Regions from separate parts of the Exiguobacterium sp. Helios genome, predicted to be linked through region 4. Evidence: riboswitches for the same ligand, from Rfam matches in the RefSeq annotation. Region 4 holds a riboswitch; each other region holds the start of a gene.

Region 1 (7,831 bases), 770 kb from region 4:
TATTACAAAGAAGAAATTCCCATTTCTTAAATCACGACGAAATGGATGAAATGTGATACCTTTAATTCACGAAGAATATACAACATGATCATCGCACTATGATGATTACATCCTTTGCTCCTGAATTTATACGAAGAATAGGTGAATGCATATGCCAACTGAAAAAACTGACAAACCAGAACGTTCCTATACACTCGCTCAACTCAGCAACCTGACATTAAAAGATTTATATGAGATTGCAAAAACAAAAAACGTACCACAGTACCGAGAGGCGCGTAAGCGTGAATTGATGTTCAAGATTCTTAAAGCACAAGCAGAGTCCACCGGTCTTTATTTCCTCGAAGGGGTACTCGAAGTTATCCCCGGAAACCCACAAATGCAAAATGATGGCGGCTTCGGCTTCCTTCGTCCTATCAACTATTCGCAATCCTCTGAAGATATCTACATCGCCGCCTCACAAATCCGCCGCTTTAATCTCCGTAACGGAGACGTCGTGACTGGAAAAGTCCGGCCGCCAAAAGAAAATGAACGGTTCCAAGGTCTTTTAAGTGTGGAAGCCGTCAATGGAGAAGCACCGGATACGGCGCGCAATCGTCTGTTCTTCCCGGCATTGACACCGATCTATCCAGATCGTCTGATGCGTCTTGAGACAGAACCGCGTCATTTGTCGGTCCGGGTGATGGATATGATTGCCCCGGTTGGATTTGGCCAACGCGGTTTGATTGTCGCGCCGCCAAAAGCAGGTAAGACTTCTCTATTAAAAGAAATCGCCAATTCGATCCAGGTGAATCATCCGGATGTTGAATTGATTATTCTGTTGATTGACGAACGGCCGGAAGAAGTGACGGATATCGAACGTTCTGTCCCCGGAGCGGATGTCGTCAGTTCAACGTTTGACGAAACACCGGACAACCACGTCCGGATTTCGGAACTCGTTTTGGAGCGAGCGATGCGCCTCGTCGAACATAAAAAAGATGTCGTTATTTTAATGGACTCGATTACACGGTTGACGCGGGCTTATAACTTAACTGTTCCGCAAAGCGGTCGGACGTTGTCCGGGGGGATTGACCCGGCAGCCTTCCACAAACCGAAACGCTTTTTCGGTGCCGCCCGGAATATCGAACACGGTGGTAGTCTGACGATTCTTGCGACGGCACTCGTCGAAACCGGTTCCCGGATGGATGATGTCATCTATGAAGAGTTTAAAGGAACCGGCAATATGGAACTGCATCTGGACCGGAAATTATCCGAGCGCCGGATCTTCCCGGCCATCGATATCCGGAAATCCGGAACACGGAAAGAAGAGTTGTTGTTACCGCAAGATCAGCTCGATGCCTTGTGGACGATCCGCCGGACGATGAACGAGTCCAATGAGTTTGTCGACAGTTTCTTACGCAAGATTCGGGACACGAAAAATAACGAAGAATTTTTTGTCGAACTGGAGAAAGAAAAGAAGAAACCCGTACGGCGCGCACCTGTGAAGCCACGTGTGACGAAAACCGACACAACGACTTGAAAATAGGTATTGCGGGGCATGAAAAAATCGTTTAGTATAGGAAGGTAACTTACTCTGGCTCAGCAAATGAACCAGGGCGGAAGGAGAGAAAACAACCATGAAACAAGGAATTCACCCAAACTACAACAAAGTTGTATTTATGGACTCAACTACTGAGTACAAATTCTTGACTGGTTCTACACGTTCTTCGAACGAGACAATCACTTGGGAAGATGGAAACGAGTACCCACTCATCCGTGTGGATGTGTCTTCGGACTCGCACCCATTCTACACTGGTCGTCAAAAGTTCAACGCTGCAGACGGTCGTGTCGATCGCTTCAACAAAAAATACGGCCGCAAGTAATTGCGACTTCAGTATTAAAAAACAGCCTGTCTCCATTACTGGAGCAGGCTGTTTTTGTATAGACAGAACTTGGCACGGTACGCCAGATACGTTTTTAAAACGAAGGATAGACCGATTCCACCGGCAGCACCAATCAGATACGGAAGTGTATCCGGATTGTTCGCAAAATGTTCGAGTAAAAGACTGAAGGAAAAATGGCGACCTAGGAAATAACCTGCTCCTAAAAAGACACTGATCCAAATTAAAGCACCAGTATAGGCATAAGTAACGAAGATCCGGAACGGCATTTTCGAGACGCCGGCAAAAAAAGCGGACAGCTGCCGGAGACCGGGTATGTAATAACCGATGATTAAAACCGTTTTTCCGTAACGTAAAAATCCGGCTTCTGCTTTGAAAACATGTTTTTCAGAAATACGTAACTTCGGAGCCATTCGATGGAGCAACGGCATTCCAAGTTTCAGACCGAGCACATAGCTGATTGTCATTCCGATACAACTGCCGGCATAGGCAGCAAAAATTGTTCCGACGAGCGGCAAATCACCATGATGCATCCAGAATCCTGACATGACGAGTAACGTCTCGTCTGGAACCGGAAGACCGACGATTCCACCGGCCAGAAGAATTGCGAGTCCGAACGCTCCATATTGATGGAGGACTTCATGTAATATGTGATGAATCGGAGTCACCTTCCTTCAAAGAAACTTCTCTTTCAGTGTACAGGAAATACATACCAGTTGAAATGAGAAGATGAAGAAAGTGGCGAATTTGGCAAGGGTTTTTGATTTTTAGAAGTCAATCCTTTTTCTCAATTTAGATTCGGGCTATACTCGTTAAAGTGACTAATTTAGAGGACGGTGTTTACGATGATGCATGTGATCAATCAATATGGTTGGATTGAAGTGATTTGCGGAAGTATGTTTTCCGGTAAGTCAGAAGAACTGATCCGTCGTGTCAGACGGGCACAGTATGGAAAGTTACCGGTTCAAGTGTTCAAGCCGGCAATCGATGACCGGTATCATGAAGAGCATGTCGTGTCGCATATCGGCAACTCGGTCATTGCGATTCCGATGGCGACGAGCCGTGATGTCTATGCAGCAGTGGCGGAAGAGACGCAAATCGTCGCGATTGACGAAGTTCAATTTTTTGACGATGAGATTGTCGCAGTCATCGAAGCACTGGCTCAGGATGGCAAACGCGTTATTTGTGCGGGACTCGATCAGGATTTTCGGGCCGAGCCATTCGGCAAGATGCCTGAATTACTGGCACGTGCGGAATTCGTGACGAAATTACAGGCGATTTGTCTGTCGTGTGGAGATCCGGCGTCACGGACACAACGATTGATTGACGGGAAGCCGGCAAACTACAATGATCCAATCATTCTCGTCGGGGCGTCTGAATCCTATGAACCGCGTTGCCGTCATTGTCATCAAGTTCCGGGCAAACCGCAACCGTTACAGGAATGGAAAAAACAACAGCAAAATTGAGAATAGACGATTTGAAAAAGTGAACGATTCTTTGGCCTCACGGCCGGGAATCGTTCACTTTTTTTTATCAACCAGTTCGTGTCAACCGGCTGAACTGTTCGATGAATTGTAAGGTCTCACGGACAATCGTCTTTTGATCATGGTCAAGCGTCGCGACATGGTACGAGTCGAGCAGACAATAACTGCGTTTATCTGTTGCCCCAATCGTCCGGTACAAATAATCGGAACAGGCCGGCGGGACGACGTGATCCTCAGCAGAATATAAAATAAGTGTCGGAATTTGAATCGTCGCTAAGTGTAGTCGCGTGTCATCAATGAGTCGTAACAGTTCTGAAGCACAAACTGCGGGGACAAGATCATAGATGATTTCAAAAGCGGTCTGCTTGATATCAGGGGTGCTTTCCGGCAGATAGACCGGACAATCGGTGAAGGATAAGGCTTCGTAAGCAGGGACGGACAAGGCGGCATTGATCGTGATGATTCCTGCAATCGGGAGACCTTCAGCGGCAAGTGACAGGGCAAGTGTCGCCCCCATCGATTGTCCGACGATGAAGATCGATTCGCACCGTCTGGCTAACTGTTCGAAGCCGTCACGCAAGCTCTGTTTCCAGTCATCTGCCGTCGTCGCTTCGAATTCCAGGACATCGGTCCCATGACCGTGCAGGCGAGGGGCATAGACGGAGAAACCTTGTTCTGCGAACTGTTCTCCTACAGCCCGAACGCTTTGCGGCGTTGCGTTAAAACCATGACAGAGCAAAATGCCGACGGATCCGCGTCCTAAGGAAAAGGCTTCCGCACCCGGTATAACAGGATAAACCATACTCATCATCTCGTCCTCCATTTCAAAAATAAAAACCCGTTTGGCTTTGGACGCAAACGAGTTTCTCGTGTGTATCATCCAAAGCAACCGCTTTGCTGGTCGGAGCACCTTGCATAACAGCAGGTTGCCGTGGAGTCCTAGAGCCAGGTCTCTCGTCCACTCTTGATATATCGTATAGGAATTGTCGGATTAATCATTGAGAAGATGATAGCATTGGCGGAAATGAATTGTCAAACTCTCTTGAACAGGCGTCAAAATTCAAACAACGATCCAGTTTGTCCCGGGAAAAAAATCGATATGGGTCATATGGTTTATTTTTGAAAATATGGTTGACCTTTAAAAGATCTTTCTGTAGTGTAAAAATTAGTTTTACGACATAAGTTCAACCGGCAACAACACACATACGAATTTCATACCGCAACACTTATCCAGAGAGGTGGAGGGACTGGCCCTACGAAACCTCGGCAACAGACTCATTATGAGCACTGTGCCAATTCCATCAGACAATTGTCTGAGAGATGAGTCGAGTGGATTCTGCCATTGTGCGGATCCAGGTCTCTTCTTGTTTCTTAAGAAGAGACCTTTTTTGTATTTTAAAGGGGGAACAAGTGGTGATTACATTCAAAAATGTAAAAAAAATCTATGAAACAAAGGAACAATCGATTGCTGCGCTGAACGGGGTCGATCTCGAAATCCGAAAGGGAGAAATCTTCGGTGTCATCGGTTTCAGTGGAGCCGGTAAAAGTTCCTTATTACGATGCGTCAACCTGCTTGAACGGCCGACATCGGGCAGTGTGACGGTCGATGGCCAAGATTTGACGGCGCTCTCGGCGAAACAGTTACGGGAAGCCAAACAACACATCGGGATGATTTTTCAGCACTTCAATCTGCTGGATTCGAATACGGTTTTTGCGAACGTCGCAAAACCCCTTGTCTTAAAGGGCGTCAAAAAAGACGAGGTCCATCGGCGGGTCAATGAACTGCTGGATTTCGTCGACTTGGCGGATAAGGCCGATCATTACCCGGATCAGTTATCGGGCGGACAGAAACAACGGGTCGGGATTGCCCGGGCACTTGCCACCCAGCCGTCCGTCCTGTTGTGTGACGAAGCAACCTCGGCGCTTGATCCGCAGACGACACAACACATATTACGCCTGCTGAAACAAATCAATCAGGAATACGGCATCACGATCTTACTGATTACCCATGAGATGGGTGTCATCCGTGAAATTTGTGACCGGGTCGCCGTCATCGAAGCCGGCAAGTTGATTGAATCGGGTACCGTATTCGACGTCTTTTCGAACCCCCAGACGGCGACGGCAAAAAACTTCGTCCGTTCCGTCATGCAGGATGAGATTCCGGCGTCAGTTCAAAAAGTCATCGATCAACGGGATACCGGGCACCATATCTACAAAATCAACTTCCTCGGGGCAGGGACCGGACAACCGCTTTTATCGCAAGTCGCGAAACGGTTTGATGTCGACCTCAACATCCTGCACGGCAGCATCACGGAACTGCAAAACATTCCGTTTGGCAGTCTGCTTGTTGAACTGATCGGTGATGCGGCGGAAATCAAACGGGCACTGCATTACATCGATCAATCGGATGTCGTCGTCGAGGAGGTGCTCGCAGATGCTGGTTAACTATACGGATATTTGGACCGCTTTTTTGCAAACGATGACGATGGTCGGACTGTCGTTACTCTTTTCGACATTGATTGGTTTACCGCTCGGCATCCTGCTTGTCGTGACACGAAAAGGAGCATTGCTCGAACAAATCCCCTTCTTCAATGTCTTAAGCAGTATTGTCAACATCTTCCGGTCCGTTCCGTTCATTATTTTGCTCGTCGCGATCATTCCGTTGACCCGCTTGATTGTCGGATCGTCGATCGGGACGCAGGCAGCGATCGTTCCGCTCGTCTTTTATGCGGCACCGTACATCGCCCGCCTGATTGAAAGTTCATTGCTCGAAGTCGACACCGGTGTCTTGGAGGCGGCAGAAGCGATGGGGGCGACACCGCTGCAGACGATTTTCCGTTTCCTCTTGCCGGAAGCCCTCAGCTCGCTTGTCCTGAACCTGACGATTGCGACAATCGGCTTGATCGGGGCATCGGCAATGGCCGGGGCAATCGGCGGCGGGGGACTGGGTGACTTGGCGATCACGTACGGCTATCAACGGTTTGATACGACCGTCATGATCATCACGGTCGGGATTCTCGTCATTTTGGTTCAAGGGTTACAGACAACAGGCAACCTGTTGGCACGAAAAATTCGGAGACACTAAAAAAACATAGAACAGATAAGGGAGAGATGGATGATGAAAAAAGGATTAGCGATTGGTGCAGCATTGACGACGGTATTGTTTGCGGGATGTGCCGCTTCCGGAGAAGAAGATCAAAAGACGGTGAAACTTGGCGTCAGCGGTTCTGACACCCAAGTTTGGGAATACGTCGCGAAAAAAGCGAAGAAAGAAGGCATCACGATTGAGCTCGTTAAGTTCTCCGACTATGTTCAACCGAATCTCGCACTCGCGGAAGGAGAGATTGATGCGAACTCCTTCCAGACCGTCTCTTACTTTAACGCCTTCAAAAAAGAACATAAGTTAAAACTGTCGCCGATTGCGACTACGGTCATCGCGCCGATGGGAATTTATTCGGATAAGATCAAGGACGTCAAAGACATTCCGGTCGGTGGAAAGATTGCCGTCCCGAATGAAGCGACGAACATGGGGCGGGCATTGCTCCTGTTGCAGGAAGCAGGCCTGATCAAGCTGCCGGACGACTTTGACGGCAACGGATCCGTCGATAAGATCGTCGAGAATCCGAAAAAACTGAAGATTGTCCCGGTCGTCGCCGGACAGACACCACGCGTCCTACCGGATGTCTCCGCCTCAATCATCAATAACGGAATCGCTGTCGATGCCGGCTTTAATCCGATCAAAGATTCGATTCTCCATGAAAACGAGACGGCGAAACCGTACATCAACATCATCGCGACCCGGACAGAAGACAAAGACAAAAAGACGTTGAAAAAAATCGCTTCCCTTTACCAGCAGGACGATGTCGCTGCCTTCATCAAAAAAGAGTACAAAGGAAGCACGATTCCGACGTTCGTCCCACTTAGCGAGATTGGCGAATAACAAAAACCAAAAGGAGCGTGACCCAAATGACAATTCAGACGAGACGGCAAAACCTGACACAAACGATTGAACAGGATATTGAGCAAAAACGGGAGTCGTATCTTGAGACGAGCCATCGGATTCATGCGACACCGGAAATCGGCAATGAAGAATATTTTGCGTCGCGTCATCATGCGGAACGCCTGACAGCCGAAGGGTTTACAGTCGAACTTGGTGTGGCCGGACACGAGACAGCGTTTCTCGCCCGGAAGGTCTCGGATAAACCGGGAGCAACGATCGCTTTTCTAGCTGAATATGATGCCTTGCCGGGAATCGGTCACGCATGCGGACACAACATCATCGGCACGACAAGTGTCGCAGCAGCGATTGCCGTCAGTCAAGTTCTGGATGAAGTCGGCGGCAGTGTCGTCGTCCTCGGGACACCGGCGGAAGAAGGCGGACCAAACGGGAGTGCGAAAGGGAGTTTCGTCAAACACAATCTGCTGACGGGCATCGATGCGGCCTTAATGGTCCATCCGTCCGGACAGACC
Region 2 (7,831 bases), 1.2 Mb from region 4:
AATGAGAACTTGGCGGAAAACGAAGCGTACCAGTACGCGGTCGTTCGAAACGCATTATATGCGAAAGGAAAAACAATCGAGTTGCTCGTCAACTATGAACCTGCTTTACACTATGTGTCGGAGTGGTGGAAACAGTTGTACGGAGAGTCAGAAGGAAAAGACTTTAAAGGGATCTTCCCGGCAGCAGTCGACTTCTCAACGGATCTTCACTCGATGGGACAATACGTTCAAGAAGGACGTCGTGATTTGTTCGAAACGGTCATCAAAGTCGGACAAGCGCGTCATACCTTGACGATTGAAAAAGATGCACAGGATTTGGACGGCTTAAACTTCCTTGAAGGCAAGTCGATTCAATTCGTCAACGACAAGGCAGCAGAAGGAACGTTGCTTGCCCACACAGATGGACAAGTTCCGAACCTGACAGTTGAGTTGCCGGAGATGACACCGTATCATCTCGGATTCTTGTTCTACTTCTTTGAAAAGGCATGTGCAATGAGTGGATACCTGCTTGGTGTCAACCCATTCGATCAGCCGGGTGTGGAAGCGTACAAGAAAAACATGTTTGCCTTGCTTGGTAAACCTGGATTTGAAGCAGAAAAAGCAGAGCTTGAAGCTCGCTTGAAATAAGAAGCCGGACATCTCTCGATTCAGAGGGATGTCTTTTTTTGTCATTCTGGCAAATTCCTACGCACTTTCACTTTTAGAATGCTTTCGAAACAGGTAAAGTGAAGAGAGAAGAAGAAATGAGGTGCACGCACGTGATTACGTTTTTAGATTATTATCAAAATCGGGTTGAACTGAGTTTTGAGGACCATCCGTTTTCAGTCCATCCGCTTCATGTCTGGGTCATTGCCGTGTACGAAGGGAAATGGTTACTGACACATCATAAGCAACGGGGCTACGAATTTCCGGGTGGAAAGGTCGAACCGGGGGAAACGGCCGAGGAAGCAGCGCACCGGGAAGTCATGGAAGAGACAGGGGGACATATCGAACGTCTCCAGTACATCGGACAATACCGGGTTGAAGGTCGGGGGGATACGATCATCAAGAATATCTACTTCGCCGAAATCGCATCCTTGGTGCCGCATCTTGCTGTCGATGAGACGGACGGTGCCTATTTACTAGACGATATCCCGAAACGTTTAGATACGAACCGCCAATACAGCTTCATGATGAAGGACCGTGTCCTTCCGGAGACTCTTCGTGTACTCGCCGAACGCCGACTGGTTTGAGCTCCCCCGCCAGGGACCGTTTCGTACCTTTCGGGTCTTTTATGAAACATCCGACGGAGAACGGGTCGGGGCGTACATCATCTTACCGGTTCGGGCGAACGGACAAGGTCTCTTGTATTTACGTGGTGGGACACGTAATATCGGCATGGTTCGGCCGACCCGCTTAATGCAGTTCGCGCAAGCCGGTTATTTGGTCATGGCTCCTTTTTATCGCGGTAACTTAGGGGGGACCGGAAAAGAAGATTTTGGACAACGGGATATCCTTGACGCCATCAGTGCTTTTGATTGGCTCGATCAATATGTCGAGCGGACATCGGTATTTGGCTTTTCCCGCGGCGGTCAGATGGCGCTTTTACTGGCGCATCATCGTGAAGTCGCCCGGACAGTTTCCTGGGCCGGCGTGACGAATTTGATTTGGACGTATGAAGAACAACGGACGATGCAAAAAATGCTCAGACGATTTACCGGTGGCGTTCCAGAGCAACGGCTGGAGGCATATCGCGTCCGGTCACCACTCTATTTTCCGCCGCAAGGAGACGTCTTATTGATTCATGGATTGTACGATCAAAACGTTCGGTTGCGGCATGCGACGAACTATGCAGCCCGCTATCCGGAAAAGACCCGTTTATGGGTATATCAATATGCGCATCAATTTCCAATCCATCAAAAAATGCTTGTGACGAAACAAGTCATCGATTGGATGTTATCCAAGTAAAAGGATTCGTGAAAACATCTCAGTGCCTCGCATTGAGATGTTTTTTTCTCCAAATGATGGGAACATTGATATGTTTTAAAAAAGAGATTTTTTAAGGGAAAACGATATTTGATATACTAGAACATATAAAATAAGCCAGATTAACGGATTTAGAAGGGATATATGAGATGGAAATCTTACTTGCGCGACAACCGATTGTAGACCGGTTTGGTTCGATTGACGCTTTTGAACTGCTCTATCGTTCCGTTGAAACACCTGCAGTGTTTGATGGTGACTTGGCAACGATGGATGTATTGACGAATACACTGATTCATTTGGGAGTAGACCGTGTAGCAGAAGGGAAACGATTATTCATTAATTTCACAGGCGATCTGTTACAGTCTGAGCTGATCGATCACTTGGATCCGACCCGATTCGTGATTGAAGTGTTAGAGACGGTTCACATTGATGCTGCTATGCTCCTGACGTTGCAGAAGTGGAAAGAAGCAGGCTTCGTATTGGCACTGGATGATTTCGTAACCGATCTGTTGCGTCATCATGGGGCAGAGCTGTTTGATCTGATTGATTTGATTAAAATTGATATCGAAGCCATCAACCCACGCGAACAAAGTGCAATCTTACATATTTTAAAGCGGAATTATCCGCATATGCGCTTTTTGGCAGAACGGGTCGAAACACATGAAGATCATACGCGAAGCCTTGAGATGGGATATGACTGGTTTCAAGGATACTTTTATGCCAAACCGATGCTGATGAAAGGGAAGGCGGTTCCTCCGCAAGTACCTGTCCTGTTGAAGATGCTGAAGTGGTTGGATACAGACGATCATTATGAGGACGTCGTCGATGAAATCGAAGGAAATCCTTACATCAGTGTACAAGTACTGCAATTAATCAATTCTCCGGGAATCGGTCTTCGGAACACCGTCAGTTCCGTCCGACAAGCGATTTCCTTACTTGGATTTTCGCAATTAAAGAGCTGGATTTCGTTAATCGTTTTGCGTGAAATGAAACTCGCAAGTCCGTACAGGTGGTCGGATGAATTGTTACGTTCATCTTTGCATTGTGCAAAGCTGTGTGAACTGTTTGCGACGGAAACGAAGACCTTGAAAGCAGAGAGCGCTTATATGATTGGATTACTGTCTCATATTGATGCATTACTCTCAGTCGATATTGATGAAATCATTGATCAGCTTCCGATTGAACCGGCTTTGAAAAACGTCTTACAAGGTGATGATCATCCGTTTCGGGATTGCCTGCTCCTTGCGATCAGCGCAGACCGGGGAGAGTTCGAACGGTTCGAGATGCTGAGCAATCGATTCGGGATTGCGAAGCACCGCGCTTATGAATTATTAAAAGAAAGCCAAGTTTGGCTTTCTCAAAAAGAGCTTCATTTACAAGATAAGACAGATTCAATCGTCTAACATAAAAGGTTGAGCATCCGTTAAGGAGCTCAACCTTTTTGGTATCATCAATCATTTTTAAACGCGGGGACCGGCTGCTTTGATGGCATCCGTCGCACTTTCGAAACGTGCAAAGTTCTGCGTGAACTTTTGCGCGAGTGCAGTCGCTTGTTGTTCGTAAACAGATGAATCCGCCCATACCTTGACCGGATTGAGTAAATCAGTCGGAACACCGGGTACTTCAATCGGCATATGCAGACCGAAAATCGGATGTTCTTCTGTCGGGATGTCTGCGAGCAGGCCGTTGACGGCTGCATTGACCATCGTCCGTGTATACGAAAGTTTCATCCGGCTGCCGGTACCATAAGCCCCACCGGTCCAACCGGTGTTGACGAGATAAACGGTGACGCCGTGGCGATCAATCAGTTCCCCGAGCATCGTCGCATATTTTTCTGGAATCAACGGCAGGAACGGGGAACCGAAGCAGGTCGAAAACGTTGCTTCCGGTTCCGTGACACCACGCTCTGTGCCGGCAAGTTTAGATGTATAACCTGACAAGAAGTGATACATCGCTTGTTCTTTTGTCAGTTTACTGATCGGAGGCAGTACACCGTAAGCATCTGCTGTCAGGAAGACAATCGTTTTCGGATGACCGGCGCGTGACGGGATGGCGATATTCTCGATTGCTGTGATCGGGTAAGCCGCACGCGTATTTTCCGTCAGTGAGGTATCATCATAATCCGGAATCCGGGTGTCGTCGAGGACGACGTTTTCAAGAACGGTTCCGAAGCGGATGGCGTCAAAGATTTGTGGTTCTTTTTCGCGTGACAAGTTGACCGTTTTCGCATAGCAGCCACCTTCGATGTTGAAGACACCGTCATGGGACCAACCGTGTTCATCGTCGCCGATCAATTGACGGCTCTCATCTGCAGACAGTGTGGTCTTACCAGTCCCGGATAGTCCGAAGAATAACGCGACATCCCCTTCGTGTCCAACGTTAGCGGAACAGTGCATCGACAACACTTCTTGTTGTGGTAAGAGATAGTTCATGACCGAGAAAATTGATTTTTTAATTTCTCCGGCGTACTCTGTACCACCGATCAAGACAATACGGTGTTCGAAAGACATCGCGATGAATGTCTCCGAGTTTGTCCCGTCGACCGCCGGATCCGCTTTAAAATGTGGTGCGTAGACGACCGTAAATGGTTCAAAGGCCGCAACCGTAGGATATTCGCGTAAGAATAGCTGTTTCGCAAACAAATTATGCCAAGCATATTCGGTTACGACGCGCACTGGAAGGGTGAAATGCGTATCGGCACCAGCAGCAGCTTCTGTGTAGTAAAGTTGATCTGCTTCGTTCATATAACGAAGAACTTTTTGTAACAGTTGCTCGAATTTGTCCGATTCCATTGGTTGATTGACATGACCCCAATCGATATGCATCTCACACGATTGATCACGGACGATGAACTTGTCTTTCGGTGAACGACCTGTAAATTTCCCCGTTTCTACAGACAAAGCACCATTTTCTGCAAGAACTCCTTCTTTGTTGCGAATCGCATGTTCGACTAGTTCAGCAACGGACAGTTGTTTGAACACATGCTCCTTCTTGAGTAGCTCTTCGATATTCAGGACCGTCATCGGCATCCTGACCCCACCTTTCCCCTACGTTGGTTTTAGCTCTACTATTAGTGTGGCACATTTATTATATATGACATACTAATGATAGGGCAATCATTTTCCTGCGCTGATTTCTATTTATCTGGAAACGCTTTCAGCATTAACAGTTTAACATCTCTTCCGAAATTTTTCGACTAGAAATTAAAACGTTGCTTGACAGAGTGAGCACAAGTTTATATCATGTAATTCGTAACGGATACTCTTATTCTGAGCAGGTGGAGGGAACAAGGCCCGAAGAAACCCGGCAACCGTCTTATATTAATTTCATCATTAATGTAGGAAAAGGTGCTCTCCTGAAGCGAAGTAAACACTTCGAACGATAAGAGGGTAAAGGAAGAACGCACAACCTTTCCCTGACCATTTTTGGACATGGAAAGGTTTTTTTCATTTTACCGTCCCACTCAACTAGGGGAAATGAGTACACCGTCAAATTCTTTTTTGGGAGGGTCAAACATGACAAACCTTAATCGCCGACTATTTACGTCGGAATCAGTAACTGAAGGTCACCCGGATAAAATCTGTGACCAGATTTCGGATTCAATTTTGGATGCAATTCTTGCAGCCGATCCAAACGCACGTGTTGCGGCAGAAACTTCTGTCACGACAGGACTCGTATTAGTAGCTGGAGAAATCACGACATCAACTTACGTGGATATCCCGAAAGTCGTTCGTGAAACTATTCGTGAAATCGGCTATACACGCGCTAAATACGGTTTCGATGCAGACACTTGTGCTGTATTGACATCAATCGATGAGCAGTCAGCAGACATCGCTCTCGGTGTGGACCAAGCGCTTGAAGCACGCGAAGGAAACATGTCCGATGAAGAAATCGATGCGATCGGAGCAGGAGACCAAGGTCTGATGTTCGGTTATGCAACGAAAGAAACACCGGAACTCATGCCACTTCCAATCTCGCTTTCACACAAACTGGCTCGTCGTTTGGCAGAGGTCCGCAAAACGGGGCAACTCGATTACCTCCGTCCGGATGGTAAAACGCAAGTTACGGTTGAATACAACGAGAACAATGAACCTGTTCGCGTCGATACAATCGTCATCTCGACACAACATGCAGAAGAAGTGACGCTTGAGCAAATTCAAGCTGATCTGAAAGAACATGTCATCGCACCGGTCATCCCGGCAGAGTACATCGATGCAGACACAAAATTCTTCATCAACCCGACTGGTCGTTTCGTCATCGGCGGACCACAAGGAGATGCAGGGTTGACAGGTCGTAAAATCATCGTTGATACGTATGGCGGATATGCACGTCACGGCGGTGGAGCGTTCTCTGGTAAAGATCCAACGAAAGTCGACCGTTCAGCTGCTTACGCAGCACGTTATGTCGCGAAAAACCTGGTTGCATCTGGTCTTGCGGACAAAGCAGAAGTTCAACTTGCTTACGCAATCGGTGTGGCGCACCCGGTTTCAATCGCAGTCGATACGTTCGGTACAGGAAAACTTCCTGAAGCGCAACTAGTTGAATTAATCGCAGAAAACTTTGATCTCCGTCCTGCAGGGATCATCAAGATGCTTGATCTCCGCCGTCCGATTTATCGTCAGACAGCAGCTTATGGTCACTTCGGTCGTACAGACATCGAATTACCATGGGAGCAAACAGATAAAGCCGCTACTCTTGAAGAGCAGGCAAAACGTTTCGCATAATCCTGAGTTCAGAAACTCCCTTTTAAGGGTGTTTCTGAACTTTTTTTGTTTCTCCGGAACTTTGCAGGGAAACGACTGAAATTTCTAGAAAAGGGTAAAAGAACATGAGCCTGTAAAAGGAAAAGGGGGATTTCGGTATGGAGATACGCGAAGCAGTTCCGGCTGATGCAGCACGCATTCATGATATTGCGCTCACGTCCTGGATGGACACATATGAGGAAATCTATTCAGAGCGTTCGAAAGCCCATTTCGTACAAGAAGCGTACCCGCAGGAAGAAGTGGTCCGAGCAATCCGGACAGCGGAAGAAGCACGTGGAGAATACTTCAATGTCGGACTGATCGACGGGGAAATCGTCGGTTTTATCCACGCCATCGATGTGGATGGAACGTGGGAAATCGTCCGGCTGTATGTCTTGCCGAAATACCAGCAAAACGGAATCGGACGCCGGCTGATCCGCGAACTGGAATTGCAAGGGGCGTCTCCGATTGAAGTGTATGTTGAATCCCGAAACTATAAAGCCCGTCACTTTTTGACTTCATACGGATTTAAGGAAATCAGCGAGACGACAGAGGAAGTCTTCGGACAGGTGGAACCTGTGACGCGACTACAACGTATATATTAAAGAAACGGAATCCGACTTAAGGCGGTTTGGCTGAAGTCGGATTTGTTGCATACTAAACAGATATCGAATGAAGAGGTGAGTTTGTGGTAGAACAACCAACCGGAGTGATCGTTCTTGTATATCCACTCCAATTACGTGCCCGGCCAAGTGAAGCACTGATTCGTGTCTTAGAGCACGAATATGAGGTCCTCTTGGTCGACGCACCCCGTCGTGTATCGTTTGAAGAACATCAACAGTTATTAAAAGAAGCACTACGCGAAGCCGGTAAGCGGAAATTACCGATTCATATCATTGCCTGCAGTATGGGAGCGCTTGTCGTCAACCGACTGCTTCAAGAATATGAGTTGCCGATGGCGAGCCTGACGTTTATCTCGCCGTTATTTGATTGGCACAATTCCAAGCAATTGGGAGGCGTCAAACAAGTCTTCGCGAGTGCCTTCGACCGGTTCCGTCCGGATGCTCCGCTTGGGACATTACCGTTCGGACAAAATAATGAGGATGCTGCTCGTCTCGGTGAAC
Region 3 (7,831 bases), 1.1 Mb from region 4:
CGCACCGATCATCAGCCAGACCGTGCCGGCCGTTCCCATGACGAATAATCCGACGGCAACGGTCGCAATCCCGACCGTGATCGAGACGAGCGGTGACGTCTTGACACCGAACTTCATGATCGGGTACTGGACGACGAGGACGGTGATCGCGTTAATCGTAATCAGTAAGGCGAACAGACTCGTTCCCCCGGACAATAAGGTCGTCGTCGTCAAAAACTGAGGCAACGTCGAGTTGAACTGACTGTATCCGAAGACACCAAAGATGATACCGGCGAGCGCAAACGTAAAGGCGACATCGGTTTTTAACAATCGGACCGTCGCTCCGAACGACACCTTTTTCCCGCCGTGGCTTTCCGTAATCGGATGACGTCGGAACAGGATGAAAATCGCGACGCCGTAGCCGAAGTAAACGAACGCCGTAATATAGAAGGTAATCGACGTATTCCCCGCACTGAGCAACAAGGCAATCCCCGGTCCGATCGCCGCTGCGATATTGATGCACGTATAACGGATATTAAAGACGAACAACCGGTTTTCTTCCTCCGTCGTATCACTGATCAATGCCCGGGCCGACGGTTCGAAGATGGACCGGAAAATGCCGTTTAAGGCACTCAGGATGAAGAACGCCCAAAAGGTCTCGACTTGAGCCAGTCCGATGAAGACAAGCACAAAACCGAACGTTCCGCTGAGCATCATCGTCCGGCGGCCGTAGCGGTCGGATAATGTCCCGCCGACGAAACTCATGACGAGACTCGCGATGGCTGAAATACTGAGAATCCAGCCGACGTCGACCGGACTGAATTTCAGGACGACCGATAAGTAAATCGCAAAAAACGGCATGGTGATGAAAGTCCCGAGCCGGGCAAAAAATGTCCCGAGCAACACGCCGACCGTCAATGGGTGAAGCTGTTTCAAACGTTGCATGAAAATCCCCCTTTCGCACAAAAAAATAATGCATCCTTCCATTATATAGGAAGAATGCATTCATCGAGCAGATTATTTACTGACCGGTACGACCGCACCTTTGTATTCTTTTGTGATCCAGTCCTGGTTCTTTTTCTCGTGGAGAATATCGAGCAATGTCGTGACACGTTTGTCTTTTTCATCGCCGTCACGCGTCACGATGATGTTGACGTACGGTGAAGACTCGTCTTCCAGTGCAATCGTATCTTTCAACGGGTTCAGACCGTTGTCGATCGCGTAGTTCGTATTGATGAGGACCGCGTCACCTTCGTTATTTTTGTAGGCTTGCGGTAAGAGTGACGCTTCAATGTTCGTTTTAAACTTAATTTTCTTTGGATTTTCTACGATATCTTTCAATTGTGCATCTGTTGTTTTACCGTCTTTCAACTTGATCAGCCCTTCGTTTTGAAGGAACGTCAAGACACGTCCGCGTTCTGCAACGTTTGAGCTTGTTAAGATCGTTGCACCTTTTGGCAGTTTATCCAAAGACTTGTATTTTTTAGAATAGACACCGAGCGGTTCAACGTGAACGCCGCCGGCACTCGCGAATTTATAGTCTTTGTTTTCTTTTTCCTGTTGCTCAAGGTACGGCACGTGTTGGAAATAGTTCGCATCGATTTCTTTTTCAGCCAATGCTTTGTTCGGAAGAACATAATCCTGAAACTTCTTGATTTCGAGTTTATAGCCTTTTGCTTCATATTCTTTTTGAACATGCTCCAAGATTTGAGCATGAGGAACGTTTGACGCTCCGATGACGAGTGTTTTTGAATCGCCGCCGCCTGAAGAAGATTCTTCTCCGCATGCTGCAAGACTGACTGCTAAGACCGATACGGCTGCTGTGCCGACGAATTTTTTCCAAAGTTTCATGAATGATTCCTCCCAAGGTTAAATAAGATAGGTATTACCGTTTATCGATGGCTTTGACAAGCAGGTCACCGATAATTTGAATGATGAAGACGATGACAAGAATCAACAGTGTCGCGATGACGGTGATGTTATTTTGTGAACGCTGGAATCCTTCGATGAAGGCCATGTCTCCCAGTCCACCACCACCGGCTAACCCGGCCATTGCCGTGTAACCGACGAGTGCGACAAGCGTAACGGTGATTCCTGAGATGATTGCCGGCAAAGCTTCCGGAATCAGGACTTTATAGATAATTTGGAACTTCGTTGCGCCCATCGATTCAGCCGCCTCGATGACACCCTTATCGACTTCACGAAGTGCCAGTTCGACCATCCGGCCGTAAAACGGTGCTGCACCGAGAATTAACGCAGGTAATGCAGCCGTTGGTCCTAAGAATGACCCGACGATGATTTTCGTGATCGGGATCAACAGAATCAATAGAATGATAAACGGGATCGAGCGGAATATATTGACTAAAAAGCTGAGTACGGAATAGAGTGTCCGGTTTTTAAACAACAATTCTTCGTTCGTCGCATATAACAACAGACCGATCGCCAGTCCGAGGACGAACGTCGCGAGTCCTGCAACAGCCGTCATATAGACGGTACTGCGGGTTGCTTCCCAAACCATATCCCAATCCACATCTGTAAAAAATGTACTCATCGGTGATCCACCTCCACTTCAACGTCACTCGCTTGAAGTTTGGCGATGACCGCTTGTGCTTCCTGTTCCGACCCGAGCAGCTGAATGAACAGCGTTCCAAGTGCCCCGTCCTGCGTCTGTCCGACGTTTCCGCCGATGATATTGAATAATAAGTTCGAGTCTTTCATGACTTCGGCCAGGATCGGACTTTCCGCCGTCGAACCGACGAACGTCAGCTGGACGATTTTTCCGGTCGGGTAGCGTTCGCGTAATTTCGCAAACGTCAATTCGTTTTCAGATGGTGACGTCAACTGTTTGACGAACTCTTTTGTCATCGCCTGTTTCGGGTGACGGAACACTTCTGCGACCGGTCCCTGTTCGACGATTTTCCCGGCTTCCATGACGGCAACCCGGTGACAGATTTTCTGAATGACGTGCATCTCATGTGTAATCAAGACGATTGTCAGTTTTAATTTTTTGTTGATGTCGACAAGCAACTCGAGGATCGAGTCCGTCGTTTTCGGATCCAGCGCACTGGTCGCTTCGTCACAGAGTAAGACATCTGGGTTGGATGCCAGTGCCCGGGCAATCCCGACCCGTTGTTTTTGTCCACCTGACAGTTGCGACGGGTAAGCACCTTCGCGTCCGTCGAGTCCGACGAGTTGAATCAGTTCAGCAACTCGTTCTTTGCGACGGGCTTTCGGATAACCGCCGAGTTCGAGCGGGAACATGATGTTTTCTTCAACGGTCCGTGACCACAGCAGATTAAAGTGCTGGAATACCATTGAGACATTTTTGCGGACGCCGCGTAATTCTTTCGGTTTGAGCGTCGTCATTTCGACACCGTCGATTTGAATCGATCCGCTCGTCGGTGCCTCCAGCATGTTCAGCAAACGAATCAGTGTTGATTTCCCTGCCCCTGAATAACCGATTATTCCAAAAATTTCACCGCGCTCGATTGACAAGTCGACATTGACGACGGCTTCAACCGATCCGCGCTTCGAGCGATAAATCTTTCCTACATCCTGTAAGCGAATCAATACGGTCCCTCCTAAACATAAAAAAAGTGCGCACGTTTTAGAGCAAACGCGCGCACTTTTTCAGTACACAAAACCATTTGCTCTCATCTTGCAGACAATCGTCTGCTGGAATTAGCACCACTTCGGAATAAATTCCGCGGTTGCCGGGTTTCATCGGGCCAGTCCCTCCACCACTCTCGATAAGAGTTATCGGTATTTAGTTATTTTTAATATAATCTGAATATTAGCAGGGGTTATTTTGCTTGTCAAACAGTTTTTTCTGAAACCGGCTGAAGCAGACTGAAAGCACGTGCCAAATCTTCTTTCAAGTCTTCCGCGTCCTCAAGACCGACCGAGATCCGAACGAGACCATCTGTAATTCCGAGTTCTGCGCGACGCTCTGCCGGAATCGACGCATGCGTCATCCGTGCCGGAACGGAAATCAAACTCTCGACCGCTCCAAGACTTTCAGCCAATGTGAAGAAATGTGTCGCTTCGACGAGTTTCTCCGCATTTTCTGCTGAACCGACATCAAAACTGATCATTCCGCCGAAACCGGTCGCCTGTTTCTGTTGTGTCGCGTGACCCGGATGTGATGCCAGTCCCGGATAGAAGATGTTTGAAACGACGTCCTGTTCCTTTAAGAACTGAACAAGATCGTGTGATGTTTCTTCGATTGCATCCATCCGGATACCAAGCGTCCGTAATCCACGGACGAGCAGGAAGCTGTCCTGCGGTCCAAGAATACCGCCGGTCGAGTTCTGGATGAAGTGAAGATCTTCTCCGAGCTCGTCGCTGTTGACAACGACAAGTCCGGCGACGACGTCCGAGTGACCGCCGATGTATTTTGTCGCGCTGTGAAGAACGATATCTGCACCGAGTGCGAGTGGTTGCTGCAGGTATGGTGTCGCAAACGTGTTGTCGACGACAAGTTTCAAGTTGTTGCGTTTCGCGATCTCAGCAACTGCTGCGATATCTGTAACTTTCAACAACGGGTTCGTCGGTGTTTCGACATACAGCATCTTCGTGTTGTCTTGCACCGCAGCTTCTGTCGCCGCGAGATCCGTCGTATCGACGAATGTCACTTGGATGTTGAACTTCGGTAAGACACGCTGCATCAAACGGAATGTCCCGCCGTAGACGTCATCGGTCATGACGATGTGGTCACCTGATTCGAGCAGGTTAAAGACAGCGTGAATCGCTGCCATCCCTGATCCGAAGGCAAAACCGCGTGCACCGCCTTCAAGATCGGCAATCAGACGTTCGATGCTCGTCCGTGTCGGGTTCGCTGTCCGGGAATACTCATATCCTTCTTTTAACTGACCGATTTTTTCCTGTTTGTATGTGCTTGTTTGATAAATCGGGGGTGTAACGGCACCTGTTGCTCGATCGACGCCTGTTCCTCCATGAATCAATGCTGTCTTTTTACGCATGTGTCTCGTCCACCTTTTCAAAGATTTGTTGGCTTAAATACCGTTCGGCACTGTCCGCGAAGACGGTGACGATGGTACTGCCTGGAAAACGATGTGCCAGATCAAGTGCTGCCACGAGTGCCGCGCCGGCCGAACTGCCGACGAGCAATCCTTCACGAGCCGCCAATTCATGGACTTTCGTGAAGGCATCATGATCTGAAATCGTATGAATTTCATCTACTAAGTCACGCGAGACGAGGCTTGGCCATTTGGCCGTCCCGATACCTTCCGTCTTATGCGGTCCGGCTGGTCCCCCGTTGAGGACCGAGCCTTCCGGTTCGACGATTGCACCTTTCGTCCCGAGACGTTCTTTTAAATAGGCCGCTGTTCCGGCAAACGTTCCGCCTGACCCGCATCCGGCAACGAACCAATCAATCTGATCCAGTTCCGCCATCAGCTCAGGACCAAGTGTCCGCTGATACGTGACCGGATTTTCTTCGTTTTCGAATTGAAGCGGAACATAACTGTTCGGAATCGTTTGTCCGAGTTCTTTTGCTTTATCAATCGCGCCCTGCATATCGAGCTCAGTCGGTGTGTTGACGACAGTCGCGCCGAGTGCCCGCATCAACGTCTGTTTCTCCTGGCTGAACTTTTCCGGAACGACACAGATGACATGTAAATCATACTTTTTGGCGGCGAGCGCCAAACCGATGCCGGTGTTGCCGGCAGTCGGTTCGATAATCGTTCCACCTGGTGTCACATATCCCTGTTCGATCGCGGCATCAACGAGTTGAATGCCAAGGCGGTCTTTGACGCTGCCCCCAGGGTTCATCCATTCGAGCTTCGCCAAAATCCGCGTACCAGCAGGCAAATCGAATGAAGTAATCTCGTAGAGCGGCGTATTTCCGACGAGGTCGCGAACTGATTTCGCGATCATCCGAAGACGATGTCCCATTCATCACGACCGGCAAGCATTTTCTCGGCATAGTGCTTCGCTCCTTTAAGGTCGTGGGCGCTTGCGAATCCGCATTGGACTTCATTTTGCGCTGGAATTTCTTCTGCTGCTAAGACGTCTTTTAATGTTTTCTCAACAAGCTCGCTCATTTTTTCGACCGAATCGAAGTTCATCATCGCCATGTAGAAACCAGTCTGGCAACCCATTGGCGAGACATCGATGACATCATCCGAATAGTTACGGATGTTTTCTGCCAGTAAATGTTCCAGTGTGTGCATTGCACGCATCGGCATTTGCTCAACGTTTGGTTGCGTGAAGCGGATGTCGTATTTAACGACTTGATCGACTTTACCGTCTTTGTATCCGGCAACGCGAATATATGGTGCTTTGACTTTCGTATGATCCAGGTTAAAGCTTTCTACGTTCATTTTTTTAAGTGTCATGATTTATTCCCCCATTTTCTCGGCTTCTACGAGCCAGACGAAGTGATTGTATTGTGTAAATGAAACATCAAACCCGCGTGACGCAAAAATCTGTTCCATCACCGGAATCAGTGGATAAAACTCACGTTCCAAATCTTCCGCCAGTCCGTTAAATCCCTGTGCTTTCGCTTCAGCAATCGTTTGTAAGCGGGCTTCTTCTGAAACAAACATCGTATCGGCATAAACGATTTTTCCGTCGTGCGGCAAAATCTTCGCCATCAAATCAACAGCTTCTCCCTTTTCCTCATCCGTCAGATGATGAAACGCATACGTCGAAACAAAGCTTTTCGCATCATCTGCCGTAAACGACAGGAAATGTCCGTCCTGCACCGGAAGTTCCGGAATCTTGTTGATGAGAATATCCCGCATCTCCGGACTCGGTTCGACGGCGAGGACATGATCATGTCGCTCCAGCAACCGTTGCGTCAGGTTACCGGTTCCTGCACCAAACTCAACAACCGGTGAGAGAGCTTTCGTTGCGACCGTATCTAATATTTCTTCATAACGACGAAAGACTTCTTTGTACTCCGGATCATGCCCCGTTACCGTGTCGTCGTATGTTGACGCCCACTCTGTAAAAACATCCATAAAACGTACTGTCATGCCTGTTCGTCCTCCGTATCTCTCTTTTAATTCCGACTAATCGGATATGAATTAAAGTAATTTACCTTAATCGCATTGTAGCAGGGACATTTACGAATGGCAAGACGACTGCTTTAAATTCTTTTGAAAACAAAAAAAAGGCGCTGCCGGAGAACCGGCAACACGAATAATGTGGTTAGAAATGCCACGAAGGAAAACCCAGCTCTGACACGAACTTCTTCGTTCGTCGTATCAGAGGGCGGCGCCTTTTCGACATATCAGTTGAACTGGACTCTCATGACAGATCTCCTGCTCGAATCCCGAATGGTTTCCTTGCGCCGCTTCGTCTTTGGGGGACGACTTAAGGGGAGACAAGCAAACAACACAGGATTTTTTTGAACGGTTCTGGAATGAAAAACAACAGCCAACTCATATCTCTGCCAGACTTCCTATAAAAGCATTTCTAGAAGTTGATATGAATATACCATTCATAATTTAGCATTGTCAATGAATTATTGTAAATATTCCGACAATTTAGCGTAAAGAGAAATCTCAGACGGATTCCTCTTGTTATTCGGCACAGAATGCGAAGACATTTTGAACCGATTGAAAAGCGTAAAGCCTTGATACGACTTGATTCTCTTCAATTTTTAACAATGCCGGCACACTCATGACCTGCGCTTGCTCTAAAAAGTCCGGAATGAAGTTTCCGTTTGCCTGCACGATCCATTCTTCCTCTTTTGTCGCTTCGACGATCTCAAGCATCCGACTGGCGATGGCGCATGTCCCACACATCGGTGCATAGACATACAAAAAACCGTTTTCCGGGACTTGTGTGACTTCTTTCATCCGTTCCATTCCCCCTCTGTTTT
Region 4 (7,831 bases):
CCGGATGGACCGGGCCGTCTGCTATTCGGATGTTTCCTCAGTTTGTAGTTTCGATCGGATCTTTTTCATAAATTGGAACCCAACCATCCGTTGTCACGAAAATCCGGACCGCAACGACTTGGCGATCGTCCTGTAGTGTGAAGTAATGACGTGTATTGACGGGAACGGAAATCAAATCTCCGGGGTTCAGTTCAATGTTGTAATAGCCGACTTCGTCGTCCTGGATCGCAAAGACGCCGTGACCGCTGACGATGAACCGGACTTCGTCATCCGTATGGTGGTGCTCTTTTTGGAAGTTGACGAGCAACTCATCCAAGTTCGGTGTCGCATCGGACAGTGAGATGATATCGGCCGTCTGGTAGCCGCGGCGTTCCGAGACGTCCGTAATTTCCGGCTCGAACGTATCGAGAATCGTTTGTTTGTCCGCGTCCGTCAGCGTATAGGTGTCGACCAGTTCTGCCGGGAGTTTCGAGACATCCCATTGTTCATACAGGACACCACGTGAAGAAAGAAAAGCGGAAACCTCGTTTTGATCCGTATACCGTTCGTTTGTCTGTTGGAAAAGTACTGTTGCCATTTTAAATTCCTCCTTTTAATGAATCGCCTGTCGGCACGTTTGCAGTTTTAACGTGTAGCTGAATAAAAATTCAAAGGCTTCCAACTGTTTTTTCGCTTCAAAGGCAGTCGGTGCCCAGACGGTGATCCCGTGATTGCGAATCAGGACGGCACCGCTTTCCGTTTTTACATGCCTGGCAAACACTGCGGCAAGAGTCGGGATATCCGCATGGTTCTCAATAACCGGTACGACGACTTCCGCATCTTCTTCCCAGCGGCCGAGTGCCTTGATGATTTCCTGACCGGTAAACCGGATTTCCCCGCGGTCTCCGTAGAGTTCTGAAATGACATTGTTGTCGACGGTATGGACGTGAAGCGAGCAGCCGGCCGACGTCCGGTTAAACACCTCGACATGAAGTAAGGTCTCAGCAGACGGACGTCCGTTTTGTTCGCCGATCAATTGACCGGTCGCGTCAACATGGACGAAATCGTTCGGCGTGTCCTGCCGTTTATCTTTGCCGCTGGCTGTCACAAGAAATTCCGTCGGACTGCTGTTCGTTCGAATGGCGAGGTTACCGCTCGTGCCGGGAAACCAGTCGCGTACGGCGAACTCCTGCTTGATGGCGCGGAGTTCTTCGTATCGTTTCAAGAATGTCATGCATGCACCCCCGTGGTCTGTAAGTGTTTGACGATGTCATAAAACGTTTCAAACGGCGTATAGGGAATACCGTGCTGTTCACAGAGTGTTATCAGATAATCCCGGGCATAGACGTGATCAGCCTTTTTCGCCAGTTCAAAATCCGTCACGGAATCGCCGATTGCGATGATCGAATCGCCGTCCTGCTTCAACTTCCGGGCGATTGACGTTTTACAACAGCCGCATTGATTGTTGCATGCCGCATCGCAAGCGTGTGGCCATTCAATCCGGACCGTCTCTTCACTGAAGTCACTGCCGTTGCAGTAAATCGTTTCATCTGTCAGTAAATCGGCAAGAATCGGTTGGACAAAAAAGTCAATCCCGCCGCTGACAATCGCAAAGTCGATTCCGTTTGATTTGGCAAAGGCGAGTAAGGTGTCGAAGCCGGGACGGATGACTGCCCGATTAATCAAAAAATCGATATACTCCTGTTTTCGATCTGAGGGCAACAATCGGAACATCTGTCCGACCCCGGACCGGATCGACAGCGAACGGTCGAGCACACCTTTTTTTAATGGTTCAAATGCTTCTTGCGGGGCAAACTCTTTCATCAAGGCGATGATGTTGTCGTGTTCCGTCACCGTGCCGTCGAAGTCACATAAAATCCGAGTCGTCATTTCGTGATCCCCCAGGCGTCAAGGGCGACCCGTAATTCTTCCTGCCGCGTTGCGGCACTTGTCAGCGATTCTCCGGTCAGTGCGGCGTCGAGCGCCTGACGGAATGCAAGGACACCGGCCGCTGCCCCTTGCGGATGACCGTGAACGCCGCCTCCGGCATTGATGACCGAATCGGTACCGAAATCACGGACGAGCTGAGCGACGAGGCCGGGATGGATGCCGGCGGACGGAACCGGCAGAATCGTCTTCGTTTCTCCGATTCGCGTCGCTTCAACGGCGATCCCGCGGGCCAAATCTTTGGCGAGTGCAACGTTACCATAGGGAGACGGGAACAATGTCAAGTCAGCACCGGCCAGTCGGGGTAACGTTCCAAGCAGAACAGGAGCCGAAATACCGTATTCAGGACTTGCGATCAAGGCACCGCTTAAGGCCGGGTGATTAAAAATCGGGACGGAAATGTCCGCATCGGCAGCCAACTCGCGCAGGACATCGAGTCCGTATGTAAACGTGTTGAGCAGGAAGGCCGTGGCACCTGCTTCAATCAGGCGTTTTGCCTGTTCCTTCAAGCCGAAGACGGGACCGCTTAACGTAATCGCATAAAGCGCCCGTTTGCCGGTGCGTTCATAATGGGCGTCGAGGACTTCCCGTCCGATCCGTGCCCGGTCGAGTGCCGGCGTCAACGGATTGTCGTATAGAATCTCATCATCTTTAACGAGATCGATGCCGCCCGCGAGCTGTGCTTCGAGTTGTTCCCGTAAAAAGACGAGGTCCCGTCCGATGACTCCTTTAAATATGCTCATCAACAGGGGACGGTCATGGACCTGAATCAATTGACGGACTCCTTCAATCCCGAATTTGGCACCGGGAAAGTCGTTCGTGAATGACGGGGGAAGCTGTAAGTCGGTTAACTTGATTTGTCCATCGAGCGACAGTTTACCGAAGACCGTCGTTAAGATAGCGGAAAAGTCCCGTGAGACGTTGTGTTCCGGATAACGGATCGTAATGTAACCTTTGCCGTCATGTTCTTCTGTATGGACGACCTGTCCTTTAAAGGATTCCAGTTGTTGTTGTTCCAAGTGATTTAAATCGGTCCATGAACCGACCGTCAGACCGAGCGCGATTTGCTCTGCCCGTTTCGGCAACTGATCGGTCGTTCCGAGTTGGTATGTTGCGGTAATGTACGCCATATGAATCGTCTCTCCCTTATTGAAAAATACAAAAATGGTCCCTCGTCAATGACAAGAGACCATGAAAAATTGCGCGTGGACTCTTATCTGTCAGCGTATTAGCTGCAAGAATTAGCACCGTGCCAAGTGGTCGGTTGCTGCGACATCGTAGGGCTCGTCCCTCCGTCTGCTCTTGATAAGAATTGGATGAAATTGTGAAATCTAATTGCAATTTTTACATGAGATCCATCACTTGTCAAACTATATTTTGAAAATTTATTTTTTTGAAAATACTTCTTCTATAGACGGTTCCGTTTTTGAATCCGTTTCACTAAAAATTGGAATTGACAGACGGCCAGCAACGCACGTAGTATTCAAATCAACATCAAATCACATGACAACTACATATGACTCTTATCGTGAGTTGGCAGAGGGAATTGGCCCGAAGACGCCGCAGCAACCGACCATCCGGCACGGTGCTACATCCAACAGACATTCGTCTGAGAGATAAGAGGACGGAGTATTCTGCCGCGCCTCTTTTCTTTGACGAAAAGAGGCGTTTTTTCGTGTGATCAACAAGGAGGAAACCAGAATGGGATACCAAGCATTTACAGTACAGGACGCGATTGAACGGGTCCGGACACTCGGATTAATCGGCAATGAACCGGTGACGGCAGAAGAGATCGGGGACGGGAATTTAAATCTCGTTTTCCGGATTCAGGAAGGAGAAAAACGGCTGATTTTAAAGCAGGCGTTGCCATATGCGAAAGTCGTCGGGGAAAGCTGGCCGCTGTCGCTCGAACGGGCCTGGATTGAACAATCGGCCTTAAAAGAATTCGCAAAAGTCGCTGTTCCTTTCGTTCCGCACGTCTACCATGCGAGCAAGGAAGAAGCGTTTACGGTGATGGAGGATTTGTCGCATTTAACGATCGCCCGGACCGGCTTGCTCGAAGGGGAAAAGTATCCGTTACTCGCGGAACACATCGGTTCGTACCTGGCGCGGACACTGTTTTATACGTCGGATTTTGCGCTTGGACCGGTCGCGAAAAAACAAGTGGCGCGGAACTACTACAATCCGGATCTCTGTGATATCACGGAAAAATTGATCTTCACAGACCCGTTTTATGATGCGGAAACGAATGCGATTGAAGCAGGCCTCGAAGCGGAAGCGGTTCGGTTATGGCAGGATGCAGAACTGAAACGCGAAGTCGCGAAACTGGAAACACTGTTCATCACAAAAGGTGATGCATTATTGCACGGTGACTTACATACCGGAAGTATTTTTGCTTCAGCCGATGAAACGAAAGTCATCGATCCCGAGTTCGCCTTTTACGGACCGTTTGGTTTTGATGTCGGACAATTCATCGCCCATCTCTGCTTTGCCGCGTATCCAAACTATGCCGAGTTACGGGATGGACGGGTGAAGGATATCGATACGTTTTGGCTGACCTTTGCGTCGACGTTCAAAGCATTATGGGAACGCGAAGCGGTAGAGCCGTTCCGTTCGGCGGGCGGACTTGTCGACGATGTCCTCAGTACGATTTTACAGGACGCACTGGGCTTTGCCGGTTGTGAGTTGATCCGGCGGACGATTGGATTGGCACCGGTTGCGGACCTCGAGAACATCACGGACGCGGGGGAACGACTTGAGCGGAAACGTCATGCGTTACGTCTTGGAGTGGCATTGATCAAACGCCGGACCGAATGCAAGACGTTCACCGATTTACGGAACTTCGATTTGACGGAGGAACTCAGCCGATGAGCCAATTCGTCCAAAGCATCATCTATGACAACGGGACGGTGACGATTTTGGATCAGACCCGGCTCCCGGAAGAAGAACGATACGAGGTTATCCATGACTTGGCGCAAGCGATTGACGCCATCAAACAATTACGTGTCCGCGGTGCCCCGGCCATCAGCCTGTTCGGCGGCTTCATCCTTGTGCAGGAAGCATTCCGCCGGACGACAGGGTCACTTTCTGAAGCGAAACAGGAACTGTTGACGGTGTCGGCCCAATTGCTCGCAACCCGGCCGACGGCGGTCAATTTGCGGAACGTGCTTGATGAGCTGAATCAAATTATTGTCTCGAGTACGGCGCTTGCCGAGTTACCAAAACGGTTGGAACAAAAGGCGCTCGAACTGTATGAAACGGATGCCAAGACATCCCGGCAAATCGGGATCCACGCATTGGAATTATTTGAGTCCGGTGACCGGGTTCTGACGATTTGTAATGCCGGATCGATTGCGACAGCGGCTTACGGGACGGCACTTGCCCCGTTTTATCTCGCGAAAGAACAGGAAATTCTGCTCTCCGTTTATGCATCGGAAACGCGGCCGTTACTGCAGGGAGCGCGTCTGACGACATGGGAACTGCAACGGGCCGGTATTGACGTGACCTTGATTACCGATAATATGGTCGCCCATACCATCAAAGAAAAAAACATCACCGCCATCATCGTCGGTGCCGACCGGATTACCCGAAACGGGGATACCGCGAATAAAATCGGGACGTTTCAACTGGCGTTACTGGCCCGTGCTTTCGGGATTCCGTTTTATGTCGCGGCACCCCTTTCGACCTTTGATTTGACGAGCTTGTCGGGAGACGAGATTGAGATTGAAGAACGCGATGCCCGTGAAGTGACGCAATTCGCAGGGAAAGCAACGGCGCCGGCCGGTGTGGCCGTCTTTAATCCGGCGTTTGACGTGACACCGCACGAATTGATCACGGCAATCATTACGGAACTGGGAGTCATCAAGCATCCGTCCGTCGAAACGATCGAGCAGACAATCGGACAACAAATACGTTAAACAGACTGGGGAGATCGAAATGAAAAAATTAGCATTTGCGGTACTTGCACCGGCGGTCTTGCTGGCTGCTTGCGCCAATAGCGAAGCGACACCGACGAAAAAAATCAGTGGTGTACCGGAAAGTGTCCAGGGAGACGTCAAAATTGCCGTTATCCGCAATCTGGCATCCGATGACCATACGAAACAGTTTTTGGACGGAGCTCGTTCGGAAGGGGAAGCGCTCGGTTTTCAGGTTAACACGTTCATCTCGGAAGGCAATGACGTCAAATTCAAGGAACTCGTCGCCCAAGCCGTCCAACAGGATTATGACGGACTGATCATCTCGCACGGAAAAGAGGATTATGCCTACGACATGATCAAACCGGCAATCGACAAAGGAATCAAAGTCGTGACGTTCGATACAGTGACAAAGAAAAAGGACCAGACGTTAAAAGGCATCACGGAAACGTTCCAGGATGATCATAAACTGGCACAGCTTTCACTCGATGAAGTAACGAAAGTCAAAGACGATCAGCCGGTCCGGGTCATCAAACTGTGGTTCGGTCCGGGATTTGCCCCGCTTGACCGCCGTCAGGAAATCTACAAGACATACGAAGCAGACGGAAAAATTAAAACGCTTGAAACAGTCGGACCAACGAACTTCCAGGATGTCCAAGGCGATATTGCGGCGAAGATGAACGCGATTCTCGCCAAATATCCGAAAGGAAGTATCGATGCCGTCTGGGGTGCTTGGGATGAAGTCGCCAAAGGAGCCTATAAATCCTTAAAGGATAACAAACGTCAGGAGATTCCGTTGATTTCAATCGACGTTTCGAACCAGGACATCAATCTGATGCGTGAAAAGGGCAGTAACTGGGTGTCGACGAGTGCCGTCGATCCGCATTTGATCGGACAGACGGATATGCGTCTGCTGGCGAAAAAGCTGGCCGGGGAAAACACACCGGACACTTTTGACCTAGACGCTAAACTGGTCGAACAAAAAGCACTGAAAGTCGATACGACGATGTACAATCTCGATACGATCATCAAAGGCTGGAGTACGTCCGAAAAGTTCAATGAACCGTGGATGGAAAAACTGCGGAAAGCGAATGACGGGAAATGACCCGTCCGGTGAAGGAAAAACGACTGGAGATGCAGGGAATTTCAATCGAATTCCCCGGCGTCAAGGCGCTGGACGATGTTGATTTTTCCGTGGGCCGTGGGGAAATCCATGCGCTTGTCGGAGCGAACGGAGCCGGTAAATCCACGCTGATGAAAGTGTTGGCCGGGGCGTACGATTCATATGACGGAACGATTTGGTTTGACGGTGTACCTCTGACAATCGATTCACCGGCTGCCGCAAAACGGGCCGGGATTGAAATCGTTTATCAGGAAGTCGATACGGCACTGGTCGGTTATTTGACCGTGGCGGAAAATATTTGTCTCGATGTGCTGACGAACGGACAGCTGAAAGGGTTCATCAGACGGCAGCGATACGAGGAAATAGCCGAACGTGCTTTACGGAAACTGAAAGCATCAATTGATGTCCGGCAGCGGGTCAGCGAGTTGCGTCTGGCCGAAAAACAACTGGTCTTGATTGCCCGCGCCTTGGTCCAGGAGAGCCGGTTCCTGATATTGGATGAGCCGACCGCCCCGCTCAGCGGACGGGAAACGGAGCAACTGTTTCGCATCATTCGTGAGCTGGCAGAGACGGAACAACTGGGCGTCATCTTCATTTCCCACCGCCTGCAGGAACTATTTGAGATTTGTGAATCCATTTCTGTCATGCGGGACGGCAAGCTGGTGTCACGTCAGCTTCTTGCCGGACAAACAAAGGAAACCGTCGTCGAACAGATGCTGGGCCGGCGTCTGCGCCAATCGAAACGGGAAGCGCGTCCGGCGGGTGCACCATCACTTGAACTCGACCGGGTCACAGTCGCCGGACAACTGGATGATATCTCGTTAACCGTCCGTGCCGGAGAAGTGATCGGAATTGCCGGACTCGTCGG

The links. A riboswitch is a leader RNA that binds a small molecule or an ion and turns the genes downstream of it on or off. The one in region 4 is predicted to bind S-adenosylmethionine.
Positions count from the first base shown of each region.
Region 1: another riboswitch for S-adenosylmethionine. It lies ahead of HNY42_RS15270 (methionine ABC transporter ATP-binding protein); the one in region 4 lies ahead of mtnK (S-methyl-5-thioribose kinase).
Region 2: another riboswitch for S-adenosylmethionine. It lies ahead of metK (methionine adenosyltransferase); the one in region 4 lies ahead of mtnK (S-methyl-5-thioribose kinase).
Region 3: another riboswitch for S-adenosylmethionine. It lies ahead of HNY42_RS13455 (methionine ABC transporter ATP-binding protein); the one in region 4 lies ahead of mtnK (S-methyl-5-thioribose kinase).

Region 1 is NZ_CP053557.1:2,963,881-2,971,711, reverse strand. Features, by position in the region: gene rho (transcription termination factor Rho) at 152-1,516, shown strand; gene HNY42_RS15290 (type B 50S ribosomal protein L31) at 1,614-1,859, shown strand; gene HNY42_RS15285 (DedA family protein) at 1,895-2,545, opposite strand; gene HNY42_RS15280 (thymidine kinase) at 2,723-3,343, shown strand; gene HNY42_RS15275 (alpha/beta hydrolase) at 3,411-4,169, opposite strand; SAM riboswitch class I at 4,232-4,335, opposite strand; SAM riboswitch class I at 4,585-4,688, shown strand; gene HNY42_RS15270 (methionine ABC transporter ATP-binding protein) at 4,775-5,806, shown strand; gene HNY42_RS15265 (methionine ABC transporter permease) at 5,796-6,446, shown strand; gene HNY42_RS15260 (MetQ/NlpA family ABC transporter substrate-binding protein) at 6,480-7,301, shown strand; gene HNY42_RS15255 (M20 family metallopeptidase) at 7,328-7,831, shown strand, end outside.
Region 2 is NZ_CP053557.1:2,532,266-2,540,096, reverse strand. Features, by position in the region: gene HNY42_RS13195 (glucose-6-phosphate isomerase) at 1-627, shown strand, start outside; gene ytkD (RNA deprotection pyrophosphohydrolase) at 759-1,232, shown strand; gene HNY42_RS13185 (alpha/beta hydrolase family protein) at 1,204-1,947, shown strand; gene HNY42_RS13180 (EAL and HDOD domain-containing protein) at 2,115-3,368, shown strand; gene pckA (phosphoenolpyruvate carboxykinase (ATP)) at 3,426-4,994, opposite strand; SAM riboswitch class I at 5,227-5,353, shown strand; gene metK (methionine adenosyltransferase) at 5,481-6,689, shown strand; gene HNY42_RS13165 (GNAT family N-acetyltransferase) at 6,827-7,312, shown strand; gene HNY42_RS13160 (alpha/beta fold hydrolase) at 7,396-7,831, shown strand, end outside.
Region 3 is NZ_CP053557.1:2,585,354-2,593,184, forward strand. Features, by position in the region: gene HNY42_RS13440 (MDR family MFS transporter) at 1-924, opposite strand, end outside; gene HNY42_RS13445 (MetQ/NlpA family ABC transporter substrate-binding protein) at 997-1,830, opposite strand; gene HNY42_RS13450 (methionine ABC transporter permease) at 1,865-2,530, opposite strand; gene HNY42_RS13455 (methionine ABC transporter ATP-binding protein) at 2,527-3,549, opposite strand; SAM riboswitch class I at 3,630-3,735, opposite strand; gene HNY42_RS13460 (bifunctional cystathionine gamma-lyase/homocysteine desulfhydrase) at 3,795-4,961, opposite strand; gene HNY42_RS13465 (PLP-dependent cysteine synthase family protein) at 4,954-5,877, opposite strand; gene HNY42_RS13470 (S-ribosylhomocysteine lyase) at 5,874-6,338, opposite strand; gene HNY42_RS13475 (class I SAM-dependent methyltransferase) at 6,342-6,980, opposite strand; gene HNY42_RS13480 (thioredoxin family protein) at 7,530-7,808, opposite strand.
Region 4 is NZ_CP053557.1:688,026-695,856, forward strand. Features, by position in the region: gene HNY42_RS03635 (1,2-dihydroxy-3-keto-5-methylthiopentene dioxygenase) at 38-577, opposite strand; gene HNY42_RS03640 (methylthioribulose 1-phosphate dehydratase) at 593-1,213, opposite strand; gene HNY42_RS03645 (2-hydroxy-3-keto-5-methylthiopentenyl-1-phosphate phosphatase) at 1,210-1,869, opposite strand; gene HNY42_RS03650 (2,3-diketo-5-methylthiopentyl-1-phosphate enolase) at 1,866-3,056, opposite strand; SAM riboswitch class I at 3,137-3,238, opposite strand; SAM riboswitch class I at 3,447-3,549, shown strand; gene mtnK (S-methyl-5-thioribose kinase) at 3,628-4,797, shown strand; gene mtnA (S-methyl-5-thioribose-1-phosphate isomerase) at 4,794-5,843, shown strand; gene HNY42_RS03665 (sugar ABC transporter substrate-binding protein) at 5,863-6,945, shown strand; gene HNY42_RS03670 (sugar ABC transporter ATP-binding protein) at 6,942-7,831, shown strand, end outside.